DNA from 4 places in the Streptomyces sp. NPDC001787 genome. Region 2 is predicted to be linked to each of the others. Evidence: riboswitches for the same ligand, from Rfam matches in the RefSeq annotation. Region 2 holds a riboswitch; each other region holds the start of a gene.
What was found. Region 2 has a riboswitch for cyclic di-AMP ahead of ABT170_RS32655 (M23 family metallopeptidase). Riboswitches for the same ligand answer to the same signal wherever they lie in the genome.
Positions count from the first base shown of each region.

Region 1: linked by a shared signal. The riboswitch ahead of ABT170_RS24810 (C40 family peptidase) and the one ahead of ABT170_RS32655 (M23 family metallopeptidase) in region 2 are both predicted to bind cyclic di-AMP.
Region 3: linked by a shared signal. The riboswitch ahead of ABT170_RS23665 (M23 family metallopeptidase) and the one ahead of ABT170_RS32655 (M23 family metallopeptidase) in region 2 are both predicted to bind cyclic di-AMP.
Region 4: linked by a shared signal. The riboswitch ahead of ABT170_RS22360 (M23 family metallopeptidase) and the one ahead of ABT170_RS32655 (M23 family metallopeptidase) in region 2 are both predicted to bind cyclic di-AMP.

Region 1 is NZ_JBEOZE010000019.1:121,427-126,840, reverse strand. Features, by position in the region: gene ABT170_RS24830 (helix-turn-helix domain-containing protein) at 1-563, opposite strand, end outside; gene ABT170_RS24825 (ATP-binding protein) at 800-1,231, shown strand; gene ABT170_RS24820 (LysR family transcriptional regulator) at 1,313-2,230, opposite strand; gene ABT170_RS24815 (LysE family translocator) at 2,303-2,944, shown strand; gene ABT170_RS24810 (C40 family peptidase) at 2,963-3,433, opposite strand; cyclic di-AMP (ydaO/yuaA leader) riboswitch at 3,437-3,601, opposite strand; gene ABT170_RS24805 (hypothetical protein) at 4,151-4,459, opposite strand; gene ABT170_RS24800 (ATP-dependent Clp protease proteolytic subunit) at 4,467-5,102, opposite strand.
Region 2 is NZ_JBEOZE010000032.1:69,750-75,163, reverse strand. Features, by position in the region: gene ABT170_RS32665 (PrsW family intramembrane metalloprotease) at 1-1,571, shown strand, start outside; gene ABT170_RS32660 (aldo/keto reductase) at 1,639-2,583, opposite strand; gene ABT170_RS32655 (M23 family metallopeptidase) at 2,783-3,814, opposite strand; cyclic di-AMP (ydaO/yuaA leader) riboswitch at 3,826-3,978, opposite strand; gene ABT170_RS32650 (PP2C family protein-serine/threonine phosphatase) at 4,296-5,414, opposite strand, start outside.
Region 3 is NZ_JBEOZE010000018.1:27,248-32,661, reverse strand. Features, by position in the region: gene ABT170_RS23680 (STM4012 family radical SAM protein) at 1-273, shown strand, start outside; gene ABT170_RS23675 (STM4011 family radical SAM protein) at 282-1,211, shown strand; gene ABT170_RS23670 (SGNH/GDSL hydrolase family protein) at 1,224-2,051, opposite strand; gene ABT170_RS23665 (M23 family metallopeptidase) at 2,216-3,205, opposite strand; cyclic di-AMP (ydaO/yuaA leader) riboswitch at 3,211-3,368, opposite strand; gene ABT170_RS23660 (alpha-galactosidase) at 3,661-5,414, opposite strand, start outside.
Region 4 is NZ_JBEOZE010000016.1:85,792-91,205, reverse strand. Features, by position in the region: gene ABT170_RS22370 (M16 family metallopeptidase) at 1-1,248, shown strand, start outside; gene ABT170_RS22365 (M16 family metallopeptidase) at 1,275-2,657, shown strand; cyclic di-AMP (ydaO/yuaA leader) riboswitch at 2,904-3,071, shown strand; gene ABT170_RS22360 (M23 family metallopeptidase) at 3,085-3,903, shown strand; gene ABT170_RS22355 (GntR family transcriptional regulator) at 4,144-4,851, shown strand; gene ABT170_RS22350 (HPr family phosphocarrier protein) at 5,031-5,312, opposite strand.

The DNA of each region.
Region 1 (5,414 bases), on a different contig from region 2:
ATCACCTCGGGGCCGCCCACCTCGCGCCGCAGTACGGCCTCGTCGAGTACGGCCGTCAGTCGCAGCGGCGGGTTCGCCCGCAGGACGCCCTGCCGGGTCAGCCGTACCTCCACCAGGGAATCCAGCTGTCCGGCCGGCAGGCCGTCCAATGAGGACCGGGTCACCGCGCGGGCGTAGTCGGCGGTCTGGAGAAGTCCCGGCACCACCGAGGTCTCCAGCGTCCGCGCGGTCCTCGCCTGGGACTCCAGGCTGATGAAGTCGCGGTACTGGGGAGGGATCAGCCCGCGGTACGCGTGCCACCAGCCTGTTCCGCCGCCGCCCGCCGAACCCGCGAGCACCTCCAGCAGCGCGCGCAACTGGGCGTCGCGCACGCCGTACGCGTCCAGCAGCCGGGTCACGTCGGCGGGGCTGACACCACTGGCACCCGTCTCGATACGGCTCACCTTCGACTGGTGCCAGCCGAGCAGCCGCGCCGCGTCCCGGCTCGTCAGCCCGGACGCGTGGCGCAGGCCGCGTAACTCCTCTCCGAGCTTGCGTCGGCGTACCACGGGACCGTGCAGCATGCCGGCCTCCTTCCGCTGTGCAGGGAGAGCCGGGCCCGCACGGGGACCGGCCCGCAGAGAGGTCAGTGTGCCGCGCGTTCGAGCGCCGCCGGGGCAGAGTTCACCGCTTTGAGCGACAGATATATGCATATCTTGGCCGATCGTCGTTACAGAGGGCAGCATCAGTGGCAATCTGGCGCGAAGCACAATCCCGGCCGATCGCGGGTCGGCCGGGGCGGGAAAGGGACGGCGTCGCCATGGCAGATCATCAAGAAGCAACCGTCACCCTGCCGAGTGATCCGGTCTCGGTCTCCTCGGCCCGCAGGTATGTCGCCCGGATACTGGCCGAATGGGGGCTGGCCGACGACACCGAGATCGCCGACACCATCCGGCTGATCGTTTCGGAGCTTGCCACCAACGCCGTACAGCACACGTTCGGGCTGTCCCCCACCTTCACCGTGGACCTCCGGCTGGACCGGGAGGAGGAGCTGCGGCTCGGTGTGACGGACAGTCACCCCCGCTGGCCCCAGCGGCTGCCGGCCGCCGTCCAGCAGGACAACGGACGCGGCATGGTGATCATCCGGGCCCTGGCCAAGGAGTACGGGGGACAGCTCACCGTCACTCCCACCCCCGAGGGAGGCAAGACGGTCTGGATCGCCCTGCCCTGGACGGTTCCGGGTCAGGTCTGACGGGGGAGCGGGCGCGCCGGGGTCCACCGCTCGCGGGCACGGCCCCGGCGTCCGGGCAGGGCCCCGGCGTCCCGGTCGGTCCTACCTCGGCGCCGCGCCCCGTCCGAATCCGCTGCGCATCAGTGCCAGCAGGGTCGACGCGGCGGAGGTCGCCCGGTCGCCCCGGTGCACGACGGAGATCGTCCGGCGGAAGGCCGCCGGATCCAGCCGCCGCACGGCCAGCGGGGTCGGGGACATCGCGGCGACCATCTCCGGAACCACGGCCACCCCGAGCCCGGCGCTGACCAGCGCGCACACCAGGGCGTAGCCGGGGGACTCGCACACCACGGCCGGGGTGGCGCCGGCCTCGGCCAGGGCGCGCTCCACCCCGCGCCGGGGCGGATGCGTGGGCGCGCTGCTGATCAGCGGCCGTCCCGCCAGCTCGGCGACCGGCAGCCGGCCCGTCCCCTCGGCGAGCCGGTGGCCGACCGCGGTGACGAGGACCAGTTCCTCGACCAGCAGAGGCTCGACGACGACGCCCATGGGCGGGGGACTCGCGGACGCGGGTTCGTACGCATGGGTCAGGGCGAGATCGACCTCGCCGGCAGCCACGGCGGTGACTCCCCCGGGCGGCTCGTAGTCGGTCACGGCGAGCTCCACATCCGGATGTGCGCGCCGGAACGCGCTCAGGACCGGCGGCAGCAGATGGATTCCGGCCGTGGTGAACGTGCCGACCCGCAGCCGGCCTCCGGAGAGCCCGGCCAGCCGGGCCAGCTCGTGCCGCGCCTGGTCCAGCTCGTCCAGGACTCTTCTGGCCCGGCCCGCCAGCAGCTCACCGGCCGCCGTCAGCCGTGCCCCGCGATGATGACGGACCAGGAGCGCCGCACCGGCCTCGCGCTCCAGCTTGGCCAGCTGCTGGGAGAGCGCGGGCGCGGTGTAGCCCAGACGCGCCGCCGCACGCGTGATCGATCCGGCCTCGGCGACCGCCACCAGCGCCGCCAGCCGTGTCGGGTCGTACATTAAGCGTTCCTTTTGGCAGACCCAGAAGATTGCAAGTACACGCTAAAGGCTCTTCCGGTCCAGGGTGTAACCATGGACGCACAACTGCTCGCCTTCACGGGAGTCGCCGCGGGGATGGTCGCGCTGCCCGGCGCCGATTTCACCGTCGTCGTACGCAACGCACTCGCCTCGCGCAGTTCCGGGGTCGCCACCGCGCTGGGCGTCGCCGGGGGACTGCTGGTGCACACCGCGCTGGCCGTGGCGGGCCTGGCCGCAGTGCTGGTGACCCTGCCCGTACTGTTCCGCACCGTCCAGCTCCTGGGCGGCGCGTATGTGCTCTGGCTCGGCATCGGCGCCCTGTCGGCGTTGAGACGGCGGCCCGCCGAGCCGGACCGGCCGGCGCAACCGGAGGCCGGTCCCGCGCGGAAGGAGCTGGGACGCTCCCTGCGACAGGGCTTTCTGACCAACGCGCTGAACCCCAAGGCGCCGGTGCTCTTTCTCAGCCTGCTGCCCCAGTTCGTGCCCGAGGGGCAGCCGCCGCTGCCCAGGACCCTGCTGCTCGCGGCCGTCGTCGTGGCGCTGGCGCTCGTCTGGTTCCCGGCCGTGGCCCTGCTGGTGGACCGGCTGGGGCGGTGGCTGCGCCGGCCGCGCACCGCCCGTGCGATCGAGGGCGGCAGCGGCGCGGCGCTCACCGCACTGGGACTCGTGCTGGTGACCGGACCGCTGCTGCGCTGAAGCGGGTCCGGCCGTAGGTCAGCGGACCCGTCCGTACCACACGCTGTTCGACCAGATCTTCTCCAGCCGGACCACCGCCCCGGTCTTCGGGGAGTGCCAGATCTTCCCCTTGCCCGCGTAGATGCCCACGTGGTAGACGCTGCGGCCGGAGTGGAAGAAGACCAGATCGCCCTTCTTCCGCTTCGACTTCGAGATGTGGTGGGTCTTGTTGTACTGCTGCTGGGCCGTGCGCGGGAGTTTCTTGCCGGCCTTCTTGAAGGAGTAGAGAGTCAGCCCCGAGCAGTCGAACCGGCGCGGACCGGATGCTCCGTACTTGTAGGGCGATCCCTTCTTCGACGCGGCGATCGTGAGCGCCTTCGTCGAGTGCGTGGCGGCCTCGGCCTCGTTGACCAGCCCCGGCGCCAGCATGGCGGAGCCGACGGCCAAGGTGAGGACCGAGGCCGTACCGGCCCGGGTGAGCAGAGACGGGACATGTACCTGCGCAGTCATGCGCAACCCTTCGTCAGCCGCCTGTGAAGGATGACCTGTCGGGTTCGGGCTGGCGAAGTTGCCCGGCCGCACTTGGCGGCTTCACCCCGAGGGGCGACCGGTTGCCCGGCCGACCCGTTGTGCTCGGGTCCTCCACTCCTGCCGATCCACTTCTGTCGACCAGTCATCCGGGCAGCGGCAGGACTCGGCGTCCGCCCGGACCGCCCCGCCGCGGTGGCGGGGGCTTGTCGTCCCAGGGATCTTGACTCACGGAGTGCCGGATTTCCGAGCTGAAACAGCGATTTGTGAGAGTCGTCACGACTGATCCGTTCGGGTGGACGAGCCCGATTTCCGCCCTCGGCCGGGCTGCGCGACCAGTCTCGTACCAGCGACGGAACGTCAGATTCCGAGTACTGTCCACGCGCTGAGCGCAAGTTGGGCTGTCCCTCGCGAGGGGGACCGCCTACGCCGAACGAGGGAGGAAATCTGATCTCCTTGCCGGGCGTGTCGCGGGGCGGGCGCGGAGAGGTGCGGCGGGGCGCGGAAGGGCGCATGAGGTGTGGCGGGGCGAGGCTTGGTGAGGCGTGGCCAGGCCGGACCGGGCGTGGCGAAGTCCCGGCTCCCCGTGAGCGGGAGCCGGGAGCCGGTGGCGGATGAGGTGCCGGGTACGGAGCCGGAGCCGGTGCCGGGAGAGCGGACGGGCGGAATCCCCGGCCCGGTGGCGGGCCTGGGACGGGGTCAGCCCACCGGTGGCGGGGGCATGGTGACCCGGCCGGCGCGGCGTTCCCCGTCGAGCAGGCGCATGGCCCGCGCCAGCGTCGACGCGTGGATCTGCGCCTCACCCCGTTCGTGCATCAGCGCCAGGGCGTCGCGCAGCGCCGTAGCCCGGGAGGCCAGGGCCTGTGCGGCCCGGAGCGCGCCATAGGTGTCACTGCCGCGGGCCGGGTTGATCCGGCCCAGTTGGTCGAGAACTTCCAGGTAACGGTCGATGAACTCCCCCTCGGCGCGGGTCAGCGCGGGGAGCGGCGGATACTCCGGTGGAAGCATGGTCGGTTCACCTCGGGGGGTGCGGCGGCCGGGACGGGCCGCGGTTCTCCATGACGTGGTCCACGAGCCCGTACGCCAGGGCGGCCCGGGCGTCGAGGATGGTGTCGCGCTCGATGTCGGCGGTGATCCGCTCCGTGGACCGGCCCGTGTGGCGGGCCAGCATGGCCGCGAGCATCTCGCGCACCCGCATCAGCTCGCGTGCTTCGATTTCGAGATCGGACGGCTGGCCCCGGACCGGTTCGTCAAGCGTCGGCTGCCGGATGACTACCCGGGCGCCGGGCAGGGCATGTCGGCGGCCCGGTGCGCCCGCCGCCAGCAGCACGGCGGCGCTGGAGAAAGCCTGGCCGAGGCAGAACGTCTCCACGTCGCACGCCAGGTACTGCATGGTGTCGTAGATCGCGGCCATGGCGTTGAACTCGCCGCCGGGGGAGTTGATGTAGAGCGAGATGGGCCGGTCCGGTTCGGCGTGCTCCAGATACATGAACTGCGCGATCAGGTCGGTGGCCGCGGTGTCGTCGACCGGGGTGCCGAGAAAGACGATCCGCTCGGACAGCAGCTTGGAGTAGGGGTCCAGGGTCCGGGTCCCGGTCGCGGTGCGCTCGGTGAACTCCGGCAGGACGTAACGGGCGGCAGGTCGGATCATGGCGATGCCTCTCCTGGGATCTGCGCGGTTTTTCTCGGTGGGTCGCTGTTCTGCGGGCACGCCGCTCCCGGGCACGTGGTCCCTGGAGTGCCTGCGGCCGCGTCCGTAAGAAATGTACAGGACGTACAGAAGGTGATGGTGGGGGTGTGGAAGCGGACGTGTTGTTCCGGGCGGTTCAGGAGGACGCGCGGGCGCGGGTGGGGCTCATCGCCGCGGCGCCCGCCCTCCTGCCGGGGCTGTTCGCGGAGTTCGCCGAGGCGCGGTTGCCGGGAGCGGCGTGCTCGTCCCGCAGGAGGTGCGCCTGTCGGGCCG
Region 2 (5,414 bases):
TCCCGGTTCTTGAGGAGCGACGGCTCGGCGAGATCCTGGGCGCCGTTCCGGAGCGTGGCCAGTGGCGCTACCGGCCGCGCCGCGTCGGCATGGTGTGGCGGAGCAAGGCATTCCGCGCCGGTGCGGTGATCGTCGCGCTCGCGCTGTGCGGGCTGGTGATCCTGTCCCTGGTCCGTGAGCAGACCGGCTCGGAGGGATTCCTCGTCGGGCTGGGGCTGGCCGTGCTGCCCGTGCCGCTGCTGATGGCGGCCTTCCGCTGGCTGGACCGGGTCGAGCCGGGCCCCTGGCGCAACCTCCTGTTCTCCTTCGCCTGGGGTGCGTGTGCCGCCGCGCTCGTCGCGATCATCGCCAATTCGTTCGCGACGCGCTGGATCGCCACGGCCACCGCCGACCCGGCGGGCGCCGACACCCTCGGCGCCACCGTGATCGCCCCGATCGTCGAGGAGAGCGCCAAGGCCGCCGCCGTACTGCTGATCTTCCTGTTCCGGCGGCGCGAGTTCAGCGGCATCGTCGACGGCATCGTGGTCGCCGGATTCACCGCGACCGGCTTCGCCTTCACCGAGAACATCCTCTATCTGGGCAACGCCTTCGGCGAGGACCAGCAGCTGGGGGTGACGGGGCTCGGCTCGATGACCGCCGGGACGTTCTTCGTCCGGATCGTGATGTCCCCGTTCGCGCATCCCCTGTTCACCGTGCTCACCGGCATCGGCTTCGGCTTCGCCGCCGTGGGCGCGCGCCGCCACCGGGTCCGCCGGATCCTGCTGCCGGCGCTGGGCCTGCTCCTCGCGATGGGGATGCACGCCCTGTGGAACGGCTCCTCCGCCTTCGGCCCGTACGGCTTCTACGCGGTGTACGGGATCTTCATGGTCCCGGCGTTCGGGCTGGTGACCTGGCTGGCCGTCTTCATGCGCCGGCGCGAGCTGCGTACGCTCTCCGCCGAGCTGCCCGCGTACGCGGCGGCGGGCTGGCTGACCCCGGCCGAACCGCTCGCGCTCTCCTCGATGCGGGCACGCGGCATGGCCCGTGATCTGGCCCGCCACTGGCACGGCCACCCCGACCGGGCCCGCGGCCGGGCGGCGGCGCGGGCGGTCGCCGAGTACGAGTCCTTCGCGACGTCCCTGGCCGGGCTGCGCCGCAGGGCCCGCCTGGACTCGGCGGGCCCGGACTTCGCCGGGCGGGAGCGGGAGCTGCTGCACCACCTGTGGCAGCGCCGGGAGATCGCCGGTCCGGCTCTGACGTACGCGGCCCACGCCACCGGCCGACCGCACACGCACCCCCGCCGCCCGGTCGCGCCGTACGGCGGGCAGTTCCCGCAGCAGCAGTACCCGCACGCGTACGCATCTCCGGGCCCGTATCCAGGGCCGGGGCCGTATCCAGGGCCGGGGCCGGGGCCGGGGCCGTACCCGTACCCGGGGCCAGGACCGTACGCGGCGCCGGCTCCGCAGCCGTACGGGCACGCGGGACCGCCGTACGCGGGTCAGTTCCCGCCCCAGCAGTACAGGCCCGCACAGCAGGCGATCCCGCCCCAGCAGTACGACGGCACCAACCCGTATCTGCGTCCCCCGCAGTAGCCGGGCCGCCCCGCGCCCGGCCCGGTCGGCGGGACCGGCCCGCGTGCCGGACCGGTCCCGCCGTGGATCAGGCCGACGCCTCGGTGAGCGCGGCGATTTCCTGGTCCGTCAGGTGCAGGCCGGCCACCGCGACCAGCGCGGGCAGCTGCTCGACCGTGCGGGCGGAGGCGATCGGTGCGGCGACGGTCGGCCGCGCGGCCAGCCAGGCCAGGGCGACCGTGGCGATCTCGGCCTCGCGCTCCCGCGCGATCGTGTCGAGCGCCGCCAGCACCTTGCGGCCCTGCTCCGACTCCAGGTGCCGGCCCGCGCCCTCGGCCCGCGGGCTGTCGACCGACGTACCCGGACGGTACTTTCCGGTGAGGAAGCCCGAGGCCAGCGCGAAGTACGGGACGGCGGCGAGACCGCCGCGGGCCGCGGTGTCCTGGAGGGCACCCTCGTAGGTGTCGCGGGAGACCAGGTTGTAGTGCGGCTGGAGGGCGACATAACGGGCCAGGCCCTCGCGCTCGGAGAAGTCCAGGGACGCCTGGAGCCGCTCCGGGCTGATGTTGGAGGCGGCGATCTCGCGCACCTTGCCGTCCTTCACCAACTGGTCGAGGGCGGTGATGATCTCCTCGACCGGGACGGTCTCGTCATCGAAGTGCGTGTAGTACAGGTCGATGTGGTCGGTACCGAGCCGGCGCAGCGATTCCTCGGCGGCGGACTTGATGGTGGTGGCGGAGAGCCCCTTGTACGCGGGGTGGGCGCCGACCTTGGTGGCGACGACGATGTCGGACCGGTTGGCACGCGAGGCGAGCCACTTGCCGATGACAGTCTCCGACTCGCCGCCCTCGTTGCCGGGGACCCAGGCGGAGTAGGAGTCGGCGGTGTCGATGAAGTTGCCGCCCGCCGCGGCGTACGCGTCCAGCACAGCGAAGGACTGTGCCTCGTCCGCCGTCCAGCCGAAGACATTGCCGCCGAGGGCGAGGGGGAAGACCTGAAGGCCGGAGGAACCGAGCGGGCGCAGAGAAGTCACAGAAGTCATAGAGGGTTCAACGAGAGCACCCGGGGGCGCTATTCCATGACAACGGACCGGCAGCCCTGACGTCGGGGGGTGTGCGTCAGGGCTGCCGGGGTTCGGGGGCGCCCGGTGAGGGCGCGGGGGGAGCGCGGTGCGGGTGCGGGGGCCCGGAGCCTGCCGGGTGACCTCCGCCCGGAGATCACCCAACGGGTTCTCAGACCGTGAGCCCCTTGCTGCGCAGCCAGCTCATCGGGTCGATGGCGGAGCCACCCGGGGTGTGGACCTCCAGGTGGAGGTGGGCGCCGGTGACGTTGCCGGTGGCACCGACACGGCCGATGGTGTCGCCCGTGCTGACCTTCTGACCGGCCGACACGTTCATCGAGGACTGGTGGCAGTACCAGATCTCCGTGCCGTCATCGAGCACCAGGACCGTGCGGTAGCCGTACGCGCCGGAATATCCGGCGGACTTCACGGTGCCGCTGTGCACGGCCTTGACCGGGGTGCCGCTCTGCGCCGCGAAGTCGAGGCCGGTGTGGTGGCCGGAGGACCACATCGTCCCGGACTGACCGTAGGTCGAGGTGATGCTGTACGAGGACGTCGGCAGCGCGTAGCTGGCGGCGAGCTTGGCGAGGCGCTCGGCCTCCGCCTTCTTCTTCGCCGCTTCCTCCGCCTTCTTCTTCTCGGCGGCGGCCTTGGCCTCGGCCTTGTCCTGCTGCTTCTTGGCCTCGGCGGCGGCCTTCTCGGCTGCCGCCCTCTCCTCGGCGGCCTTGGCCTCGGCGTCGGCGCTGGCCTGCTGCTGCTCGGCCTGCTGGAGGATGCGGGCGCGCAGTGCCTCGCCCGGGTCGGTCGTGCCCTGCTCCGCCTCGGCGTCGGTGATGCCCGCGGAGGTGAGCGGTGCGGTCGCGACCGGCTTCTTGTCCTCGTCGTCGGACAGGAAGGAGCCCACACCGGGAAGGGACTTGGCGTCGGGGAGACTGGCCGCGAGGGAATCGGGAAGAGATATGGAGACCGGCGGCTTGCTCTGCGCGGTGGCCATGCCGCCCGCTCCGACGGCCGCGATGACACCGACGCCGAGGACGGTGGAGCTACGGGCGAGTCCCCGCTGCTTGGCTACGCGGTGCCTGCCGCGCACGGGCCGGATGGACTCCTCGGTGGGATTCCATTCCTCCCAGGTCCTGTCCGCGTCACCGAAGTTGCCGGTGGCGAAGGGTGACGGGGCCTCGGGGGCAGGCTTGTTGGACGCCACGTGGGCGCACTCCTTTCCTTCCTTCTCGCCTACCGGGTTAGCTGACGGGTTCGGAGCAGGAAGGTCTCCTACGGGCCCCTCCGTCTCTGACGAGACACAGGTGTCCGATTCACCCCATGTAGGTGGTTCCCCGGTTCCCTTGCGGGATTCGGCGCTCGCGCACGGTGCCGCCTCTTGCGACGACTGGGACGACCGCGCTGCGTTATCGAACGTTAATAGACGGACGGGTCCTATTCCAAGCTCTTCCGAGTGATCGTTCGCGACTTCGGCCTGGACTTACAGGACGCAACCGTCCCGAATCGGACGAGCAGAGCACGATTCGATCACTAGTTGATTTCTGACGTCGCATCAAACGTTATGCGGAGCGGTGTCCTTCGATTACGGACGGTGGTATCGCCCGGCAACCGGAGCGCCCGCACGTCCACATGTCACGCCCGTCCGTCCGCATGTCACGCCGGCGCCTCGCGCCCGCACGTCCCGCTCATTCATCGCCCCGGCCCACGATCCTCACGGTCGTCCGGCGCTCCGGCTGTCCCTCAGCGGGCCTTCCCACCGCGAGAAGTGCCATGTCGTCAGTGGACCGGCCGCCGGTGTGCAGCCGGACATCGTCGGTGAGCGCGGAGAGCAGTTCCTCGGGCCCGGGAAAGATCCGGCCCCGCAGCCTGGCCGCCGGGTCGTAGAAGGCCCCGGAGGCGTCCCGCGCCTCGGAGAGGCCGTCCGTGAACAGCAGCAGGGTCGCCCCGGGCGGCAGTCCCCACTCGTCGGCCCGGTCCGGCCACGCACCCAGGTTCATCCCGAGCGGCAGCGCGGGCACGGTCGGCGACAGCACCTCCAGCGCTCCGTCCGCGTGCAGCAGGATCGGTTCGGGGTGCCCCCGGTTGACGATGCGCAAGGAGAGGGAACCGGGCGGGATCTCGACGAGCACCGCCGTGATGAACCCTTCCATCGCGTCGAGCCCGCCGCGCCGGGTCCCTTCCCGTGCCAGCGCCCGTTCCAGCCGCTGGGCGACCCCCTCCAGCGAACGCTCCTGCTCGGCGGCCTCCCGGAACGCCCCGATGATCACCGCCACCGCCTCGACCGCGTCGAGCCCCTTGCCCCGTACGTCCCCGAGCACCAGGCGTACGCCGTGCGGGGTGTCCGCCACGGCGAACAGGTCACCGCCGACGAACTCGTCCGCCTGGGCCGCCTCGTACCGTGCGGCGACATGCAGTCCGCCGATCCGGTCGTCCGGGGTCGGCAGCACGGCCCGCATGGCGGTCTCCGCGATGAAGCGCGCCGACGCCAGCTGCTCGTTGCCGCGCCGCACGACACCGTTGATGACGAGCGCGAGCACCGAGGCCGTGAGCACGGTGATCAGTTCGGTGACCGGAGCGGCCCGGGTCAGCGTCCCCGCGTACAGGTGCAGTGCGAAGACGGCCAGCACCGAGGCCACGCCGGTCCGCACGGTGCTGGCCAGGCTGAAGAACGGGGCGGCCATCAGGGGTGCCGCCACGAACAGCGGTACGGCGGTGAAGGTCGGCGGGGTCCCGACGTCGAAGAGCAGCCCGCCGCCGATCATCAGGGCGGGCAGCGCGCGTACGAACCGGCGGGCACCGACGCC
Region 3 (5,414 bases), on a different contig from region 2:
GCCGACGAGGCGCGCAGGCGTCATCTCCTCCAGTCGCTGCTCCAGGCCGCGGGTCTGCGGCCCGAGGAGTACCGGCAGCGGTTCGGTACGGATCCGCGCGAGGACTTCCCGGCCGAGCTGGAGCGCTTCGCGGCGCGCGGCTGGCTGGACGGGAGCGCCGGCGGGGATCTGCTGCGGCTCTCCCCCGAGGGGCTGGCCCACTCCGACGCGCTGGGCCCCGAGCTGTTCTCCCCCGCGGTACGGGCCGCGATGGCCGCGTACGAACGGAAGTGAGCCCCGCCATGGACCTGACGATTCTCTACCGCGGCCCGCTGGCCTCCTGCGACTACGACTGTCCGTACTGCCCGTTCGCCAAGCGGCGTGACAGCCGGGAACAGCTGACGGCGGACCGGGCGGCTCTGGAGCGGTTCACCGCGTGGGCCGCGGCGCAGACGGGCGACCGGCTGTCGGTCCTGTTCACACCGTGGGGCGAGGGTCTGGTGAGGTCCTGGTACCGGCGGGCGCTGGTCGAGCTGTCGCTGCTGCCGCACATCGCCCGGGTGGCCATCCAGACCAATCTGAGCGCCCGCACGGACTGGCTGGCCGGGGCCGACACGGACCGGGTCGCGCTGTGGTGCACGTACCACCCCGGTCAGACGCCGTACGAGCGCTTCCTCGGCAAGTGCCGGGAGCTCACCGCTCGCGGGGTGCGCTACAGCGTGGGTGTGGTCGGATTCGACGCCCATCTCGACGAGGCGCGGCGGCTGCGGGCGGCGCTGCCCGAGGAGGTCTATCTCTGGGTCAACGCCGCCGAGGGGCACACCTACACGGACGAGGAGGCGAACCGCTGGACTGCGCTGGACCCGCTGTTCCCGTACAGCAGGCATCCGCACCGGTCGGCCGGGCTGCCCTGCCGCACGGGAGAGTCGGTCATCTCCGTGGACGGTGACGGCACGGTGCGGCGGTGTCACTTCGTCCGCGCGGAGCTGGGCAGTCTCTACGACGGCAGCTACCGCCGGGCGCTCGGTCCGCGGGGCTGCCCGCTCGATGTGTGCGACTGCCACATCGGCTATGTGCATCTGGAGACACTGCCGCTGTACGACGTGTTCGCGGGCGGTGTGCTGGAGCGGATACCGGCTCCGGGCCACCGGGCCACGCCGCCGGCCGGGCTCGTGGTGCCGAACCCGGCCCGGCGTGCTCTTCCCCTGACGGTCCTGCGCGACGCGCCCTGAGAGCCGTCCCGGTCAGAGGGGAAGCAGGTCGGGGCGCTTGGCCTCGGCGTGGTCGCCGGAGGACTCGCCGCGCAGCCGCCGCCCGATCCACGGGACCAGGTACTCGCGCGCCCAGTGGATGTCGTCGCGCCGTTCCTCGAAGGTGCCGCGCTGTGCCTGCGGCGGCCAGGCCTGGTCCGGGTCGGCGGGCACGTCCACACCGAGCACCTGTGCCGCGCGCAGTGCGACGCGGGTGTGGCCCTCGGGCGACAGGTGCAGCCGGTCGTCGTCCCAGGCGCGCCTGTCCTGCACCGAGCGGAGCGACCACAGGTCCAGGACGGGGCAGTGGTAGCGGTCGGCGATGGACCGCAGATGGACGTTGTACGTCGCGATCTTCCCGCGCATGTGCCGCAGCACCGGCACGCCGCGGGTGTCGAACCCGGTGGTGATCATGACGGTGCCGACCGCGTCGGTCAGATCGGCGACCGCGCGCTCGAAGCGCTCGGCCAGATCGTCGGGGTCGGTGCCCGGCCTGATGATGTCGTTGCCGCCCGCACAGAAGCTGACCAGCTCGGGAGCCAGCTCCTTGGCGCGGGGGACCTGTTCCTCGACTATCTGGTCGAGGAGGCGTCCGCGTACGGCGAGATTGGCGTACCGGAAATTCCCGTGCGCGGATTGATCCGGGCTCGTCGCGGTGTCGGGGACCGGGAGCCGGTCCGCCAGCAGGACCGCGAACCGGTCCGCCCAGCCGACGAAGGTCCCGTCGGGGCCGGGGTCTCCGACTCCTTCGGTGAAACTGTCGCCAATCGCCGCGTACGACCCGATGATGCCTGGTTGATTGTTTCTCGAATCGTCTGCCACAAGCGCATATCCTGCACCGTCGAATGTGACCTACGCGACCGTAATACGGGGTTGACGGGTGGTGAGATAGACCACCCGGTCAGTTTTTGGTAAAGCCGGAATAAGGACAGGGGCGGTGCGCCGACGCGCACCGCCCCTGTTCATGTCTGGTCTTCACCGCTCCATCAGATGGAGACGCCGTGCTGGCGCAGGTAGGCGACCGGGTCGACGTCCGAGCCGTAGCTCGGGCCGGTGCGGACCTCGAAGTGGAGGTGCGGGCCGGTGGAGTTGCCGGTGGAGCCGGAGAGGCCGATCTGCTGGCCGCCGGCGACGGTCTGGCCCACGGAGACACTGAGCGAGGACTGGTGGGCGTACTGGGAGTACATGCCGTCGGCGTGCTTGATGACGACCTCGTTGCCGTACGAACCGCTCCAGCCGGCCGAGACCACGGTGCCCGGACCGATGGCGCGGACGACGGTGCCCGACGCGGCCTGGAAGTCCGAGCCGGTGTGGTAGCCGCTGGACCAGCTGGCGCCGGAGGCGCGGTACTGGGTGGTGACGTTGGCGTTGGCCACCGGGGTCGTCCAGCCGGAGCTGTTGCTCTGGGCGGCGCTGGTGTTCGTGGAGGTGGTGGACTTCCCGGCCTCGGAGGACGGGGCCGAGGAGTCCGCGGACGAGGCGGTCTTCGGGGCCGGCTGCGCCTTCGGGGCGGCCGGGGCGGCCTTCGGGGCGGCCTTCTCCGGCTCCGCCTTCGACGGGGCCGGCGCGGACTGCGCGGCGTCCGCGGAACCGGACGCCTTGGCGCCGAGGGTCAGCTTCATGCCGGGGAAGATCAGGCTCGGGTTCTCGCCGACGACCTCGCGGTTGTCCTGGTACAGCTTCTGCCAGCCGCCCTTGAGCTTGTGCTCGGCGGCGATCTTCGAGAGGTAGTCGCCGGAGACGACGGAGTAGGTCTTCGAGGCGCCGTGGGTCGTGGCCGCGGCACCCGGGGCGGTGTGCGCGGCGGCGACCGAGGCGGCGGCGGGCTTGGCCGCGGGCGCGGCCTTCTCCGCGGCGTGCGCTCCGGTGGCACCGATCAGCGGGAGGGCGAGGACGGCGCCGCCGGTCCCTGCGGCGAGGACACCGCGGGCGATCGGGCCGGTCTTCGTACGACGGTGCTTACCCGTTGCGGGCATGGGGGAATTCCTCTCCGGCGCCTACGAGGTGAGCTGTCGGGTTCGGGCTGGAGATGCCCGGTCGCTCTCGGCGACTTCACCCCGAGCCGGTCCGGATCTCTCCGGGCCGGCGGCTTACCTGGGTCCCCCGCTCCTGCCACACGAGTGTGGGTGGGTACGAATTCCGGGCGGCGGCAGGATTAGGCGATCCGTCCGGATTGACGGTGACCGTAAACGAGTCAGGACGACAGGAACAAGCCATCGGTTGCCTGCCGGAATCCCCGATTCAATTTCGGTCCGGAATTCCCGTCACACTCCGTGGATTACGGATCTTGGCATTCCGCGCGGCGCCCGGATCGCCTCCGGGCGCCGCCACCACACACCGTCACGGATATGATCCCGCTCACCAGCGGGCCACCATCTCCCCCACAAACAGGGCACGTTCTGCCAAATGCCCCATTACGGACATGTCATGGTCATCGCTTCTGACGCAACCTCAGCACCCGGGCGTCCAGGTCGCCGCTCAGCCCGGTGTGCAGCCCGTGATGCAGCAGCACCGATCCCTGGTATTCCGCCCCGGTGTCCTGACAGACGTACGTCGCCGAGGCGTCCAGGCCACGCAGCCGCAGGGCCGGCGGACGCTGGCCGAACCGCTGGGCCTCCAGCCACATCAGCACCACGGCCTCCTCGCCCAGGACGTAGCTCACCGCGCTCAGCCCGCCGCGCGGCGCCGCGAGCCGGTGGAGGGCCCCGTACTGCACCACCGGGCGGATCTCCTTGTAGAGGGAGACCCAGTCCCGCGCCTCGGCCAGCTCCTGCGGGCTCCACTCGGTGAGGTCGCCGCCGACCCCGAGCACCCCGGCCATCGCGCTGACGAAGCGGAACCGCAGCGAACTCACCCGGTTGTTCAGCTGGACGTTCGGGCTGTCGGTGACCCAGGCCGCCATGACCCGTGCCGGATGGATCTGTCCGAAGCCCTCCTGGATGGCGAGCCGGTCCAGCGGGTCGGTGTTGTCCGAGGTCCACACCTGATCGGTGCGGGAGAGCACGCCCAGGTCGACCCGGCCCCCGCCTCCCGAGCAGGACTCGAAGGCCACGCCCGGGTGCGCGGCGCGCAGCCGGTCGAGCAGCGCGTACAGCGCGTCCACATGCGCGATCCAGAGCTTCTGCGGGTACTCCTCGCCCGGCCAGCCCGCCTCGGCGAAGCAGCGGTTGAAGTCCCACTTCACATAGTCGATCGGAGCGCTGGAGAGCAGCGCGTCGAGCTGCTCCCAGAGGTATTCCTGCACGTCCGGCCGGGCCAGGTTGAGCACCAGCTGATGACGGAACTCGGTCCGTGTACGGCCGGGGAAGTGCTGCACCCAGTCCGGGTGGGCCCGGTAGAGATCGCTGTCGGGGTTGACCATCTCCGGCTCGACCCAGATCCCGAACCGCATGCCGAGTGCGCGCACCTCGTCGGCGAGCGGCCGCAGCCCGCCGGGGAAGCGGTCGGGGTTGGGCGTCCAGTCACCGAGCCCGGCCCGGTCGCTGGTGCGCTGCCCGAACCAGGCGTCGTCCACCACGAACAGCTCGACGCCCATCTCCGCCGCGCGCACGGCGAGCGCACGCTGCTGTTCCACGGAGATGTCGAAGCCGGTCGCCTCCCAGGAGTTGTAGAGCACCGGCCGCGGCGTACTGGCGTCCGGGATCACATGGGCCAGCTGCCAGGCGTGCCAGGCCCGGCTCGCCCCGCCGAAGCCGTCCGGGCTCCACAGGCCGGCGAAGACGGGTGTGGTGTACGACTCCCCCGGCGCGAGCCGCAGCAGGCCGGACTCGTCGTAGCCCGCGCCCCCGTTGATCTGCACGAGACCGTGCGGCAGCTGATGCACGGCGATCCGCCAGGACCCGGACCAGCCCAGAGCGCAGCCGTACACCTCTCCGTGCTCCTCGGTCGCGACACCGCCCGCGTCCAGTGCCACCCATGGCAGATGCTGGTGTCCGGTGTGCCCGCGGCGGCTGGAGAGGACCTTCTCGCCGTACGTGAGGTCCGACCGCACCAGCCGGGACTCCGCCGCCCAGGTGCCGTGCAGCTGGCTCAGCCGCCAGTGCTCCCGGGCCGGCAGCGTCCAGGTCGCCGCGTCGGCGCGCAGCAGTTCCAGGGGCGGGCCGTCCGGGCCGGCGTGGGCGACCGTGGTCCAGCGCTCGATCACATCGGAGTCGTCGCGCATCCGGTAGTGCAGGGTCAGCGCGA
Region 4 (5,414 bases), on a different contig from region 2:
GCGGTCTGTCTCTGGTACGACGTCGGTTCGCGCCACGAGGTCAAGGGACGCACCGGCCTGGCTCACCTTTTCGAGCACCTGATGTTCCAGGGCTCGGGCCAGGTCAAGGGGAACGGGCACTTCGAGCTCGTACAGGGGGCCGGTGGCTCGCTCAACGGGACGACCAGCTTCGAGCGGACGAACTACTTCGAGACCATGCCCACCCATCAGGTGGAGCTGGCTCTCTGGCTGGAAGCCGACCGGATGGGCTCCCTCCTCGCCGCACTCGACGAGGAGTCCATGGAGAACCAGCGCGACGTCGTGAAGAACGAGCGGCGCCAGCGCTACGACAACGTGCCCTACGGCACCGCGTTCGAGCGGCTGACCGCCCTCGCGTACCCGGAGGGTCACCCGTACCACCACACCCCGATCGGCTCGATGGCCGATCTGGACGCCGCGACCCTCGATGACGCGCGTACGTTCTTCCGCACGTACTACGCCCCGAACAACGCGGTGCTCTCGGTGGTCGGCGACATCGACCCCGAGCAGACGCTGGCCTGGATCGAGAAGTACTTCGGCTCCATCCCCGCCCACGACGGCAAGCAGCCGCCGCGCGACGGCACGCTGCCCGAGGTGATCGGGGAGCAGCTGCGCGAGGTGGTTCAGGAAGAGGTCCCGGCGCGTGCGCTGATGGCGGCCTACCGGCTGCCGCACGACGGCACCCGGGCCTGCGACGCCGCGGATCTGGCGCTGACCGTGCTGGGCGGCGGTGAGTCGTCCCGGCTGCACAACCGTCTGGTCCGCCGCGACCGTACGGCCGTGGCCGCCGGATTCGGGCTGCTGAGGCTCTCCGGAGCGCCCTCGCTGGGCTGGCTGGACGTCAAGACGTCCGGCGGCGTCGAGGTGCCGCAGATCGAGGCGGCGGTGGACGAGGAGCTGGCGCGGTTCGCCGCCGAGGGCCCCACGCCCGAGGAAATGGAACGGGCCCAGGCCCAGTTGGAGCGCGAGTGGCTGGACCGGCTCGGTACGGTCGCCGGCCGCGCCGATGAACTGTGCCGGTACGCCGTCCTGTTCGGCGACCCGCAGCTCGCCCTGACCGCCGTGCAGCGGGTGCTGGACGTCACCGCCGAGGAGGTCCGGGCGGCCGCCGAGGCGGCGCTGCGCCCCGACAACCGGGCGGTGCTGGTCTACGAGCCGCTGGAGCCGGCGGCCGACGAGGCCGACGACGACACCGAAGGCACCGACGCGCCCGAGGGGGCGGACAAGTGAGCGACGCCGCCGCGACTGGAGTAGCCATGGAGTACCACCCGCAGCCCGCCCCCGGCGTGGCCCGGCCCTGGGCGTTTCCCGCCCCCGAGCGCGGTTCCCTGCCCAACGGGCTGACCGTGCTGCGCTGCCACCGCCCCGGCCAGCAGGTCGTCGCCGTGGAGATCTTCCTGGACGCCCCGCTGGACGCCGAGCCCGAGGGGCTCGACGGCGTGGCCACGATCATGTCCCGGGCACTGTCCGAGGGCACGGACAAGCGCAGCGCCGAGGAGTTCGCCGCCGAGCTGGAGCGCTGCGGTGCCACGCTCGACGCGCACGCCGACCACCCCGGCGTCCGGGTCTCCCTGGAGGTTCCCGCCTCCCGGCTGGCCAAGGCGCTGGGCCTGGTCGCCGAAGCGCTGCGGGCCCCGGCCTTCGCCGAGAGCGAGATCGAGCGCCTCGTCGGCAACCGGCTCGACGAGATCCCGCACGAGCAGGCCAACCCCGCGCGGCGCGCCGCCAAGCAGCTCTCCAAGGAGCTGTTCCCGGCGACCGCGCGCATGTCACGCCCACGCCTGGGCACCGAGGAGACGGTGCGGCGGATCGACGCGGCGGCCGTGCGCGGCTTCTACGACGCCCATGTCCGCCCGTCCACCGCGACGGCCGTGATCGTCGGCGATCTCACCGGGGTCGACGTGGACGCGCTGCTCGCCGACACCCTCGGCGACTGGTCCGGAAACGCCGGCCAGTCCCGTCCGGTGCCGCCGATCACCGCAGACGACACCGGCCGTGTCGTCATCGTGGACCGTCCCGGCGCGGTGCAGACACAGCTGCTCATCGGCCGGATCGGCGCCGACCGGCACGACAGCGTCTGGCCGGCCCAGGTGCTCGGCACCTACTGCCTGGGCGGCACCCTCACCTCCCGGCTGGACCGGGTGCTGCGTGAGGAGAAGGGCTACACCTACGGTGTCCGCGCCTTCGGCCAGGTCCTGCGCTCGACGGCTCCGGGCTCGGCCTCCGGGCCGGCGGGCGCCGCGATGCTGGCGATCAGCGGCTCGGTGGACACCGAGTCCACCGGACCGGCGCTGGCGGACCTCTGGACGGTGCTGCGGACCCTGGCGGCCGACGGGCTGACGGATGCCGAGCGCGAGACGGCCGTGCAGAACCTCGTGGGGGTCGCGCCGCTGAAGTTCGAGACCGCGGCGTCGGTCGCGGGCACCCTGGCCGACCAGGTCGAGCAGCACCTCCCGGACGACTTCCAGGCCCACCTCTACGCCCGTCTCGCCGAGACGGGCACGGTGGAGGCGACCGCCGCCGTGGTCAACGCGTTCCCGGTGGACCGCCTGGTGACGATCCTGGTGGGGGACGCGGCGCAGATCGAGGAGCCCGTGAAGGCCCTCGGCATCGGTGAGGTCTCGGTCGTCAGCGGCTGACTCTCCGGGTACGCGGTCAGCGGGCGCTCGATGCTCCCGCTGTCGCATACCGGGGCACAGGGGACCCCGGTGCGACTCGTCGCGCCGGGGTCTTCCCTTTTGCCCCCTTAATTCCCTTTGTCAGGGAAATTGCCCTTCTGTCCTGTGGGATGAGCGACAAAACCCGCTGTCCGTTTGGTGCGGGAAAGTTGTGCCGCTTAGCGTCGGCTCCGCTGTCCGTCATCCGTATGCCGCGCCCGCGGCGCCGGGCAGCCATCGCCGAGTCCCCGTCAGGCGCGAGCCTGGGGAGCCGGGGACCCACGAAGTCCCTGGGGTGAATCGGACGCCCGTGCCCCGTACGAGGCCCAGGTGTCCGTAGGAGACCTTCCTGCTCCGAACCCGTCAGCTAACCCGGTAGGCGAGAAGGAAGGAAAGGATCAGCCCCTCCATGGCGTTCACCCGTGCCACCGGGAAGCACCGTGCCCCGAGCCGCCTGACGCGCAAGCGCGCCCAGGTCGCCGGCGTCGCGGCTCTGGCCACCACCGGCGTCATCGGCGGTATGGCCTCCCCGGCCCTCGCCGCGGACTCCGAGGCCCGCCCCGTCGGCGACACCGGCCTGACCGCGGTCATCGCGATCGACGCCACGCTCGCCCAGCAGATCGACGCCCAGGCGAAGGTCCAGGAGCACCAGGCCGAGGTCGCCGCCGAGGCGAAGGCCAGGGCCCTCGCGGAAGCCGAGGCCAAGGCCGCCGCCAAGGCCAGGGCGAAGGCGGAGGCCGAACGCAAGGCCGAGGCCCGCGCCGAGGAAGCCCGCGAGGACAGGGCGCGCGCCGCCCGCGCCGCCGAACGCGCCCGGCTGAACTCCTTCCACCTCCCGGTCGCCGGCTCGTACATCAGCACCGGCTACCAGTCCAGCGGTTCGCTCTGGTCCTCCGGCAGCCACTCCGGCGTGGACTTCCACGCGGCCTCCGGCTCCTCCGTCGTCGCCGTCGGCGCCGGTACGGTCGTCGAGGCCGGCTGGGGCGGCGCGTACGGCAACAACATCGTGCTCCGGATGACGGACGGCACGTACACCCAGTACGGCCACCTCTCCTCGATCGGCGTCTCCGTCGGCCAGAGCGTCACCTCCGGCCAGCGGATCGGCCTCTCCGGCTCCACCGGCAACTCCACAGGCCCGCACCTGCACTTCGAGGCGCGTACCACGCCCGAGTACGGCTCCGACATGGACCCGGTCGCCTACCTGCGCGCCCACGGCCTCGACGTCTGACCGTCTCCGCACCCCGCGGAAGGCCCCGGCTCCGCCGGGGCCTTCCGCGTTTCCCGGACCGGAGCCGTGGGAGCCGCCGGAGCCGCGGGGTCACCGGACCCTCCGCCGAGGTGCCCGGTGACCGAAAGATATCCCCCGGATTTCCCTGCGCCATCGGAAATTCCGGCCGATTGTCATAGAGTCACGGAACAGGCGTCGGCCGGCCGCGTTCTTCGCGGGGAATATGGCGGAGGTTCGGACATGCGCATTCCCGCGCATTCGGTATGCACGGCAATCCGTGACGACATCGTCTCCGGTGTCTTCGAGCGCGGCAGCCGCCTCACCGAGGAGGTGCTCGCGCGGCGCTACGGAGTCTCCCGGGTCCCGGTCCGCGAGGCGCTGCGCACCCTGGAGTCCGAAGGTTTCGTCGTCACCCGCCGGCACGCCGGCGCGTGTGTGGCCGAGCCCACCGAACAGGAGGCCGCCGACCTGCTGGAGCTCCGGATGCTCCTGGAGCCCCTGGGGGCCGCACGTGCCGCCCAGCGGCGCACCGAGGCCCATCTCAAGGTGCTGCGCGGCCTGGTCAGGCTGGGCCAGGAGCGGGCCCGCAGGGGCGAGGGCGAGGATCTGCGCCCCCTGGGCGGCTGGTTCCACGAGACCCTCGCGCAGGCCTCCGGCAGCCCCGGCCTCATCGCCCTTCTCACCCAGCTGCGCCACAAGACCGCCTGGATGTACGCGGTCGAGCGGCCCGTCCGCCCCGCCGACTCCTGGGCCGAACACGGCGCCATCGTGGACGCCGTGGCGCGCGGCGACGCCGAACGGGCCAGGGCGCTGGCCGCCCAGCACGCCGAGCGGGCCATCTCCGCGCACCGGCCGCGCCGCACCGCCCGCCGGGGAGCCGGCGCTCCGGGCCGGGACCGGGTGAGCGATCCGCAACACGGCGTAAACATCGCGAGTGCCCGGAATTAACAATTACGCCGTATACAAAGCGAAGTAATTCCGCAGGGCTTTGTTTCCGTTGCCCGAATCAGGTCGGGGAGTCATGCCGTGCGGTAATCGCTTGCCGATGGGAATGAAAGAGCCGCGGTTCCCCGTCGGGATACCGCGGCTCGGTCGGGGAAGAAACCCCGGTCTGATCCGTGCGGGAATCAGACCGTCTCGGGCAGCTCCTCAAGACCCTCGGCGACCAGCTTCGCCAGACGGTCCAGGGCGGCCTCCGCGTCGTCCGCGTCGGAAGCGAGCACGATCTCCTCGCCGCCCTGCGCGCCCAGGCCGAGCACGGCGAGCATGGAGGCGGCGTTCACCGGGTTGCCGTCGGCCTTGGCGATCGTCACCGGGATGCCGGAAGCCGTGGCGGCACGGACGAAGATGGAAGCGGGGCGGGCGTGCAGGCCCTCGGCCCAACCGACGTTTACGCGGCGCTCAGCCATGGTTCTGCCCTTCACGAATCAATGGTTGTCTAGACCAGTCTCTCATGCAGTGCGCGGTGCTGTGCCCGACCTCCGTTCCGGCCGCGCCACCGGTCGGCCTCC